4 regions of the Exiguobacterium sp. ZWU0009 genome follow, and region 3 is predicted to be linked to each of the others. Evidence: riboswitches for the same ligand, from Rfam matches in the RefSeq annotation. Region 3 holds a riboswitch; each other region holds the start of a gene.
The links. Region 3 has a riboswitch for thiamine pyrophosphate ahead of thiD (bifunctional hydroxymethylpyrimidine kinase/phosphomethylpyrimidine kinase). Riboswitches for the same ligand answer to the same signal wherever they lie in the genome.
Positions count from the first base shown of each region.

Region 1: another riboswitch for thiamine pyrophosphate. It lies ahead of thiT (energy-coupled thiamine transporter ThiT); the one in region 3 lies ahead of thiD (bifunctional hydroxymethylpyrimidine kinase/phosphomethylpyrimidine kinase).
Region 2: another riboswitch for thiamine pyrophosphate. It lies ahead of tenA (thiaminase II); the one in region 3 lies ahead of thiD (bifunctional hydroxymethylpyrimidine kinase/phosphomethylpyrimidine kinase).
Region 4: another riboswitch for thiamine pyrophosphate. It lies ahead of L985_RS06440 (thiamine phosphate synthase); the one in region 3 lies ahead of thiD (bifunctional hydroxymethylpyrimidine kinase/phosphomethylpyrimidine kinase).

Region 1 covers NZ_CP018057.1:2,074,911-2,077,110, forward strand. Annotated here, with positions in the region: gene L985_RS10975 (amino acid permease) at 1-117, shown strand, start outside; gene L985_RS10980 (thiamine diphosphokinase) at 172-774, opposite strand; gene thiT (energy-coupled thiamine transporter ThiT) at 776-1,336, opposite strand; TPP riboswitch at 1,398-1,507, opposite strand; gene rpe (ribulose-phosphate 3-epimerase) at 1,530-2,186, opposite strand; gene rsgA (ribosome small subunit-dependent GTPase A) at 2,189-2,200, opposite strand, start outside.
Region 2 covers NZ_CP018057.1:1,004,528-1,006,727, reverse strand. Annotated here, with positions in the region: gene L985_RS05130 (glycoside hydrolase family 3 protein) at 1-329, shown strand, start outside; gene L985_RS16855 (hypothetical protein) at 359-655, opposite strand; gene tenA (thiaminase II) at 707-1,402, opposite strand; TPP riboswitch at 1,477-1,583, opposite strand; gene L985_RS05120 (DUF1002 domain-containing protein) at 1,777-2,200, shown strand, end outside.
Region 3 covers NZ_CP018057.1:597,563-599,762, forward strand. Annotated here, with positions in the region: gene L985_RS03075 (murein hydrolase activator EnvC family protein) at 1-673, shown strand, start outside; TPP riboswitch at 737-847, shown strand; gene thiD (bifunctional hydroxymethylpyrimidine kinase/phosphomethylpyrimidine kinase) at 963-1,766, shown strand; gene thiM (hydroxyethylthiazole kinase) at 1,747-2,200, shown strand, end outside.
Region 4 covers NZ_CP018057.1:1,262,901-1,265,100, reverse strand. Annotated here, with positions in the region: gene L985_RS06445 (FAD-dependent oxidoreductase) at 1-372, opposite strand, end outside; gene L985_RS06440 (thiamine phosphate synthase) at 369-962, opposite strand; TPP riboswitch at 1,045-1,147, opposite strand; gene nagZ (beta-N-acetylhexosaminidase) at 1,204-2,200, opposite strand, start outside.

The DNA of each region.
Region 1 (2,200 bases), 1.5 Mb from region 3:
TACATCGGTGTTCCTTTCTTCCTTGTCATGTGGGGAAGTTATCATCTCTTCGTCAAAGGAAAACATCTATCCGCTCAAAGCGACATCCGTGTCGCCCCTTCTCAACTCGAAGAATAATTTCATCTAAAAAGAGGCCGCGGAGTCATCCACGGCCTCTTTCCTATGATTGTGCTATTCCTTAAGCGTCCGCATCATCAATAGTTCTCCTTGATGGAGCTCTACCTTCGCTTCTGACGCACACCATTCATTACTGACGGTCAAGGAATCTCCGACCGGTACTGGATGTGCATCAAGTGGATATTTGACTCCGGATAAGCTTAAAGTCGACGGTACGAGTGGAATGAACGAAAGATAATGATAGCTCCCTGCTTCGACTGCATACGTTCCCTCAGCCAAGTATCGTACCTCTTCTCGTTTCGTCACGAGTCGTGCCTCTGGGTATCGCTTCAACAAATAGACATTTTGGACGGTCATGTCGAGCCGCCCACCTGTCGCCCCGATAATGAAGGTATCCTCAAACTGTTTCTTCTCTGAGACTGTACGAAGTGCCAGTTCGAGATCCGTTTCATCTTTCTCGGCCGGATGAACGATTGCCCCTTCTGGTACATAACCAAGCGAATCAAAATCACCAATCGTCAGGTCGCATGTCAGCCCAAACGATTCAATCGTCTGAACACCACCGTCGACACCGACGATAAAGTCACCTGGCTGACAAAACGTCCGTAAATCCGGCGCTTCTTCTCGCGGACCGGCACAGACGAGAATCGCCCGCATCTCAGACGCCTCGTGCCGAATAACGGAGTAAGCGTGGCGCAGTCGTAAATAGAATTCCTGCTACGATTCCACATAAGATGTACGAAGGAACCATATACGTTGCGTTATAGACAAAAGAGTACTCCACGACTGGACCTTTTGCATACTCGGCAAAAAAGACGATTCCACTGATGACATGACAGATATAACGGAGTCCTGCGCCTAATAACGTCGCAAGGAGAACGAACGCCATCAAGCTTTTCTTTTGTCCATTGCGCGCGGCTAGTCTGACTTGACGCGCGAACAGACCACTTAATCCGACGACACCATACGCAATCGTATAGTCAAGTATCGGTTGAACGATCGTCAAAACTTGTGGAGCGAACATCAATTGAATCGTACCGACAAGCGCTCCCGTGACGACCCCTCCGACGACACCGTGGCGAAATGCCATGACGAAGATCGGTAGCATCGCTAAGCTGATTGAGCCTCCTTGTGGCATTTTGAATGGAATCAGTAAATCAAAGACGACTCCGAGACTGGCGAAGATGGCAATTTCCATCATCATTTGTAACCGTTTCATGCTGTTTTTCCTCCTTCATTGTACGAGAGGACGCAAAAAGGCAGTACGACGAACGCCGTACTGCCTGCGTGCGCCACATCCCTACGTCCGTTTGAACGGAACAGGTTCGAAGGGTTAAAGTCTAAAAGACTCCTCTCAGCCGCTTTTCAAGCGACACCCCTTGCGGTCATCATATTTCGTTTTCTCGTTCTTATTATACGGCAGCCTCTTGACGAATGCTAGTGATCGCTTCCGCATAATCTGGTGCATTGTAGATTGCTGATCCTGCGACGAGAACGTTCGCACCGTTATCGATGCAAAGCTTTGCCGTTTCCGGATTGACGCCACCGTCAATCTCGATTTCAAATGTCAGACCACGATCTGCTTTCATTTGCGCGAGTGCTGCGAGTTTCGGCATGACACGCTCGATAAAGGCTTGTCCACCGAAGCCCGGATTGACCGTCATCAATAAAACCATATCGACATCCTCAAGGACGTGTTCAATCGTTGATAATGGCGTATGGGGATTCAAGACGACCCCTGCCTTTGCGCCCGCTGCTTTGATTTGTTGCAAGACACGATGGACATGATTCGTCGCTTCGACGTGGAACGTCACGATGTCCGCCCCTGCTTTGACGAAATCCTCGACGAAACGTTCTGGCTGGTCGATCATCAAATGGACATCGAGAATCATATCCGTCTTTTGACGTAAGCTGCTAAGCACAGGTAATCCAAATGAGATGTTCGGTACGAACTGACCGTCCATGACATCAAAATGGATATAGTCCGCGCCTGCTGCTTCGACTGCTTTAACATCGCGTTCGAGATTCGCAAAATCTGCTGATAAAATAGATGGTGCAATTTTAATCATCTTTAATACCTCCG
Region 2 (2,200 bases), 410 kb from region 3:
TTCCGGCTTCGATCTTCCGCTATGCGAAACAAACAGACACACCATCCGTCCTACTCAGTCTCCGTAATCCATATGATGTCGCCGTTCAACCGGATGCACCGGCACACGTCCTCGTCTATGGTTTTAAAGGGGATCCGAACGGTCCAGACTCTGAAGCAGGCAATCTAAAATCAGCGGGACCGAACCTTCCGGCAGGTATCCGAGCGATCTTCGGAACGTTCAAACCGCAAGGCACTTTACCCGTTGATGTACCGGTCTTTCAGAACGGTATCTTTACCGATCAACTGCATCTTAAATTCGGTGACGGCTTTAAAAACTGGAAGAAATGATGACACGATACAAAAAAGACCGAAGCTCCTTAAAGGATGCCTCGGTCTTTTAATGATTGATACGGATATTCAGCTTCTTCTTTCGCACGCTGGTAGACGCGGTATAACCAATAAGTCAGTAGTGCATAGACGACGATGACAAGAACAGCAGAAATATAGCTTCCCATGCTATACGCTACCTTAAAGTTACGCGTCGAAGCGGATATACCCGACAACACGATTAGTATCGGAATGATATATCCAATAAATCTTACTTTGATTTTACCAAGCATTCGTTGTACAGCATATGCCGCACTGATCAAAAGTGCGATCACTATGATTTCCATTCCAATCCCTACTTTCACTAGATGGTATTCCTAATTCTACCATTTAGCGATTCAAGAAGATACCGTCCGTGCTGGAATCGTTTCGTAAACCGACGTGAACGTCTCTTCCGTCCATCCCATGTGCCAGAAAAGTAACTCATAGTAACAACTCGTCACGAAATGACGTTTCATCCGCTCGCGTTCCGTCGGACTCGCTTGCTCCGCCAGCGCATCAAGCCGTGCAATCTGTTCAAGGACGACCTTTTCAAACCATTCCGAGCTATACGTGTCGATCCATTGCTGATAGATTTTTTCTTCCGGAGTATACGTCAGTAATTGTTGCCCGACTTCGTAATACAACCAGTAACATGGCAAAATGGCAGCAATCGTCTCACCAAGCGTTCCTTCACTCGCATGATGCATGTGCGAGACGTACGCATATGCTGTCGGTGCCGGTTCGAATGCTTCAAGGTCTGCTTCCGTAATACCGAGCGGCTCAAAAAATGATTGATGTAAGCTCAACTCTGCCTCGTAAGTCGAAGTCGCATGCTCGGCAAGTGTTGCGATCGTTGCAAATTCGTCCGCTTTTGACGCTGCTCTCGCCTGTATCTTCGCAAAGTGTTTTAAGTAGTAGGCATCTTGCATGACGTAATGCCGAAATTTCGAGAGCGGTAACGTCCCCTCTCCGATTCCTTGAACGAATGGGTGCGTAAAACTACTATCCCAATACGCTTGCGCCGCTTGTTTGATTTCTTGTGTGAATGTCATGATCTCATCCTCCTCGTTTGGTATGAAACGAAAAAAACACCACCCCGAAACACACGGGCATGGCGCAAGAAGAACAAGACTTGACGCCACTTCCCTCCGTAAGTACGAACTTAATCAGGTTCAAAGGGTCCGAACGTCTTCGTTCGTCTCAGTCAGCCTACTGACTCCCCTAGTGGTCATTATTCGATTCCCATCCACTATAGCATGCTGAAAACGGAAGTCAAGTTGTCCTTTTTTCGCTATACTATGGAGTGTCAGAAGACGGATACCGTCTCCATCTGCAGACCGATTCCGAACAGACATCGTTACCGTACACTAAATTTAGTACCTGATACTATAATTCATTCTGTTACTTACAATTGGAGGATTTCATTATGCATACACCAACAAAAATCATGGCATCAGCCGTTATCGCTTCTGCTTTATTACTCCCAACAGCCGCATCCGCCGAACAAGTCGTCGATCAGACGATCGTCACACTCGGGGAGTCGCTCGGCGCAAAAGATAAAGCATGGGTGCTTTCACGTCTCAATGCACCGGAAGGGATCACACCGATCATCGCAACTTCTGCTGACGAGGAAAAATATCTCGGGAAAAACATCCCACAGTCGCAAAAAGGCGGCAACATGTATTCGTCGGCTAAAATCGAACTGACGGAAAAAGGAGATGGACTCTCCGTCTCAACGGAGAACATCACGTGGGTGACGAAGGATATGTATCTCAACGCTCTCGTCACGGCTGGGATCAAAGATGCCGATATTACGATTACTTCCCCTTACAAGGTCACCGGGACATCGG
Region 3 (2,200 bases):
TGCTACGCTGAAGAAATTACGAAAAGGGAAGACGAAGTTCACGACAGAACTGTTAGACGCAAAAGAACTTCAAGCGACTCTCGAAGCGCAAGAACGTGCAATTGCGGCAGCAAAGGCAGCCGCTAAAGCAGCGGCTGAAAAAGCAGCAGCGGAGAAAGCAGCAGCTGAAAAAGCCGCTAAAGCGAATGCTAAAGCAGCAAAACAAACAGGTAAGAGTTCGGAATCAACTGGTTCCGTTGCCCCGCCCGTTGTTTCGAGTGGAGGAAAATTCGTTCGACCGTCTTCTGGTGGAGTATCACAAGGATTCGGACCAGCAAGCGGTGCGAATGGTTACACGTTCCACAACGGTGTTGATTTCAGTGGTTCGGTCGGGTCTCCAATCGTCGCGGCAGCAGCTGGAACGGTCATCACAGCATCAGGTGGTGGACCTTACGGCAATCATGTCATGATCTCTCACTTCCTAGATGGACAAGTGTACACGACCGTCTACGCACATATGAGTTCATTATCGGTTCGTGCAGGGCAAACGGTCTCTCAAGGTCAGCAAGTCGGGACACTTGGTAGTACAGGAAATTCAACAGGACCACACTTACATTTCGAACTACATGTCGGAGGCTATCAATACAGTGCTTCTTCTCCTCTAAATGCAGTCAATCCATTGGCATATCTGTAATCAAAACGGGCTTCGGCTCGTTTTTTTTTCTTCTCTATGCTACAGTTAAGGCGAAACGAATACTTGAGCAACTAGGGGAGCTGGAGGAATCCGGCTGAGAGGAAAACCAATCTGTTTTCGACCCTATTACCTGAACTGGATAATACCAGCGTAGGAAAGTTGAGCCGAACGGATACCGGAATGCGTGTATAACGCTTTCGTATAGCGTCGACTGCTTTTTTACAGCGGTCGGCGCTTTTTTTGTTGGTCACGACTCCCTTACATTGCTCGATGGGAAGGTGAAAAGAACATGAAACATGTACTGACGATTGCGGGATCCGACTCCGGTGGTGGAGCTGGGATTCAAGCAGATTTAAAAACATTTTCGGCTTTAGGCGTTTATGGAATGAGCGTACTGACAGCCGTCACAGCGCAAAATACGTTGGGAGTTCAAGCGGTGGAAGAGTTATCCCCAGAAATCGTAGATGCCCAGTTAACGTCGATTTTTTCAGACATTCGTGTCGATGCGATCAAAATCGGAATGGTCTCGAATGCGCAGACGATTCGTGTCATTGCTACACATCTCCGTAAACAAACAGTCCCTATTATATTAGATCCCGTCATGGTCGCTAAAGGCGGTCATGCCCTATTGCGGACGGAAGCTGAACAAGCATTGATTTCAGAACTTTTACCACTTGCGACTCTCGTCACACCGAATTTACCGGAAGCAGAACGTTTAACAGGACGATCGGTCACCAATCTAGAGGAAATGCGACTGGCGATGCATCAATTGGCTACACAGACAGGTGCAGTATTGCTAAAAGGTGGACATCTCTCAGGAGCTGCGACGGATTTGTTGTTTGATGGGGAAGTGGAACACCACTTCACATCGGAACGATTAGACAATCAACATACTCATGGTACTGGTTGTACCTTATCCGCAGCGATTGCAGCGCGGATGGCGCTTGGAGAAGATTTACAAGATAGTGTACGACAGGCGAAAAACTATGTCACGGAGGCAATTCGTCATGGATTTGCTCTCGGACAAGGTATTGGACCGACACATCATTTTCATTCACTTTGGAGGGATACACATGTTTACGACCATTCTTGAACACAAACCACTCATTCACCATCTGACGAACACGGTTACGATCAACGACTGCGCAAACGTCACACTCGCTGTTGGAGCATCCCCCGTCATGGCAGAAGACATTCGTGAAGTAGAAGAGATGGTTAGACTCGCGCAAGCTCTTGTCTTAAACATTGGTACGATCGATGCAGACATGCAAGCAGCTCAACGACTCGCAGTCCGTGAAGCGGGACGTTTGAATGTCCCAATCGTTCTTGATCCCGTAGGAGCAGGAGCAACGACATTACGTACTGCTTTTTCCAAAGAACTCATTGATCTCGGGTGTACGGTCATTAAAGGAAATGCTTCTGAAATCAAGACGTTACTTGGGGAAGACGGACGAACTAAGGGAGTCGATGCTGCGGGAGATGCAATTATGGATCGAGAAAGTATTCGCGTATTCGCTCGCAAACACA
Region 4 (2,200 bases), 670 kb from region 3:
GCCACGTGCGTGTAAGGCATACATCAATGCAGTCGTCAGTCGTCGTGGATCGATTTGACCGACAGCCGGAAACAGATGCTCGCGTCCTTTACGTTTTAACAAAAACGGTTGTTCCCGGTATCCACAATCGATGCCTGTTTCTCGCTCGAGACGACGTGCAAGCAGCGGATACAGACGACGACTTCGCGCGGCAAGTGCATGCAATTCCTCTCTGAGCTCGATGTCCGTCGCAAGCATCCCGGCAGCCGCGCGACTCGTTCCTTGTCCACCTGCTCCGCGTTCTAAGACGACGACGGATTCATTCTGACAGGCGAGACCGTAAGCAAGCGTCAAACCGATGACTCCACCGCCGATGATGATGTGATTCGTCATACCCGTACCCCCTGATAATGCTTGACGGCGGCGAGTGGATCCGCTTGACCGAGAATTCCCGATAAGACGGCGATTCCGGTTACACCGGTCGCTGCGATTTCAGGCATGCGTTCTGGTGTAATCCCACCGATCGCAATGACTGGTTTCGTCGTGAAGGTGACGACTTGCTTCAAGGCGTCAATACCTCGTGGTGGCACGTCCGGCTTCGACGCTGTCGGATAAATATGACCGTACAGCAGTCGGTCGGCTCCTTCCGCTTCTGCTGCCAGTGCCTCTGCTAGTGAATGGACCGATTTTCCGATGACGAGATTCGGAAAATGACGTCGCACATCGCGGACACGTAAGGAACGGCGCGTCAGCTGCACACCGATGCCAGTGACATGGGCGACATCGACCCGATCATGAACCGTTAACTGATCAGGCGAATAACCGTGCGCAAGGAGCGCTTCAATTAGATCAAGTAATTCTGCCGCCGATAAGTTCGGTTCACGTAGATGCAGCTGATCCGTATAGGGTTGAAGCGATTGAAAGGTCTTTATTTCGTCAAGCGGATTAATGGATCCCGTCGAAATCAGATGTAAACGCATCATGTTCTTCCTTTCCATACGAAAAAGGACCACTCCCGATGTTGAAGGGAGTGGTCCGAAAATGCGCTGAAGCGCTAAGGATATCTAGGGTTTCGAGCCACTTCCCTCCGCTAGTACGAACTAGATCAGGTTCAAAGGGTCCGGATACTTCCGTCTCAGTCTGCTGGGAGACTCCCCTAGTGTCTTTTCGTGTTTAATTGGCTTGCCCCATTAGTCTAGCATGAGTCGCTTTGCTTCGCTAGTCCTAGTTGAGCGCTTCCACTTGCTGAATCAGTTCCGATTTCGTTGGTCGCTGTTGCTCTTGGCTGTCGGCATACGTCTGCTTTAGCTTCAGGATGCGTATCACTTTGCCATCGAGCATCTCCGGCGTCAGCGTCTTTTCTTTGACGGCTTGCATCACTTCAGCATGAACCTTTGTGTAAGCACCTGCCTCTGAAAACATCGCCATATCAGCTCCGTTGACGAGCGACTGACGTGCCGCTTCCGCGAGACCATATTGTTTCGTGATCGCCCCCATGACGAGATCATCTGTGATGATGACACCGTTGAATCCGAGTTGCTGACGCAAGAGGTCAGTCAAGATCGGCTTTGAGAGCGAGGACGGATTCGTATCGTCATATGCGGGATAGAGAATATGGGCGACCATCACCATCTCGGCGCCCTCTTGAATCGCTTCTTGGAACGGTAACAGTTCCGTCCGCTTCAATTCTTCCTTTGATGCCGTCACTTTCGGTAGCCCGACATGGGAATCGACACTCGTATTGCCGTGACCGGGAAAATGTTTGACGACTGGAATCGTTCCCGTCTCCTGCATCCCGTGCATCAGGGCCGTACCAAGCGTCGCGACAGTATTCGGATCAGCACTTAACGCACGGTCGCCGATGATCGGATTGTTCGGATTACTGTTGACGTCAAGGACCGGCGCGAAGTCCATGTTGAAGCCATAAAAACGTGACAAATGTCCGAGCGTACGTCCGACGTCTTCCATTTTCGCATCATCTGCTCCTTGCGCCATCCGTTGACTCGTCGGTAGACGTAATCGTTGATCCGGTACCCGGCTGACGCGTCCGCCTTCTTCATCAATCCCGACGAACGCATACGGTTTTTGGTTCGTCTCTTGAATCGCACGCGTGAACGTCAAGAGTTGCTCTTCCGACGTGATGTTTCCGCCAAGCAGTAAGACCCCACCAATCGCATGCGTCTTTAACAGTTTCCGGTCATCTGCTGAAAGTTCCGTGCCG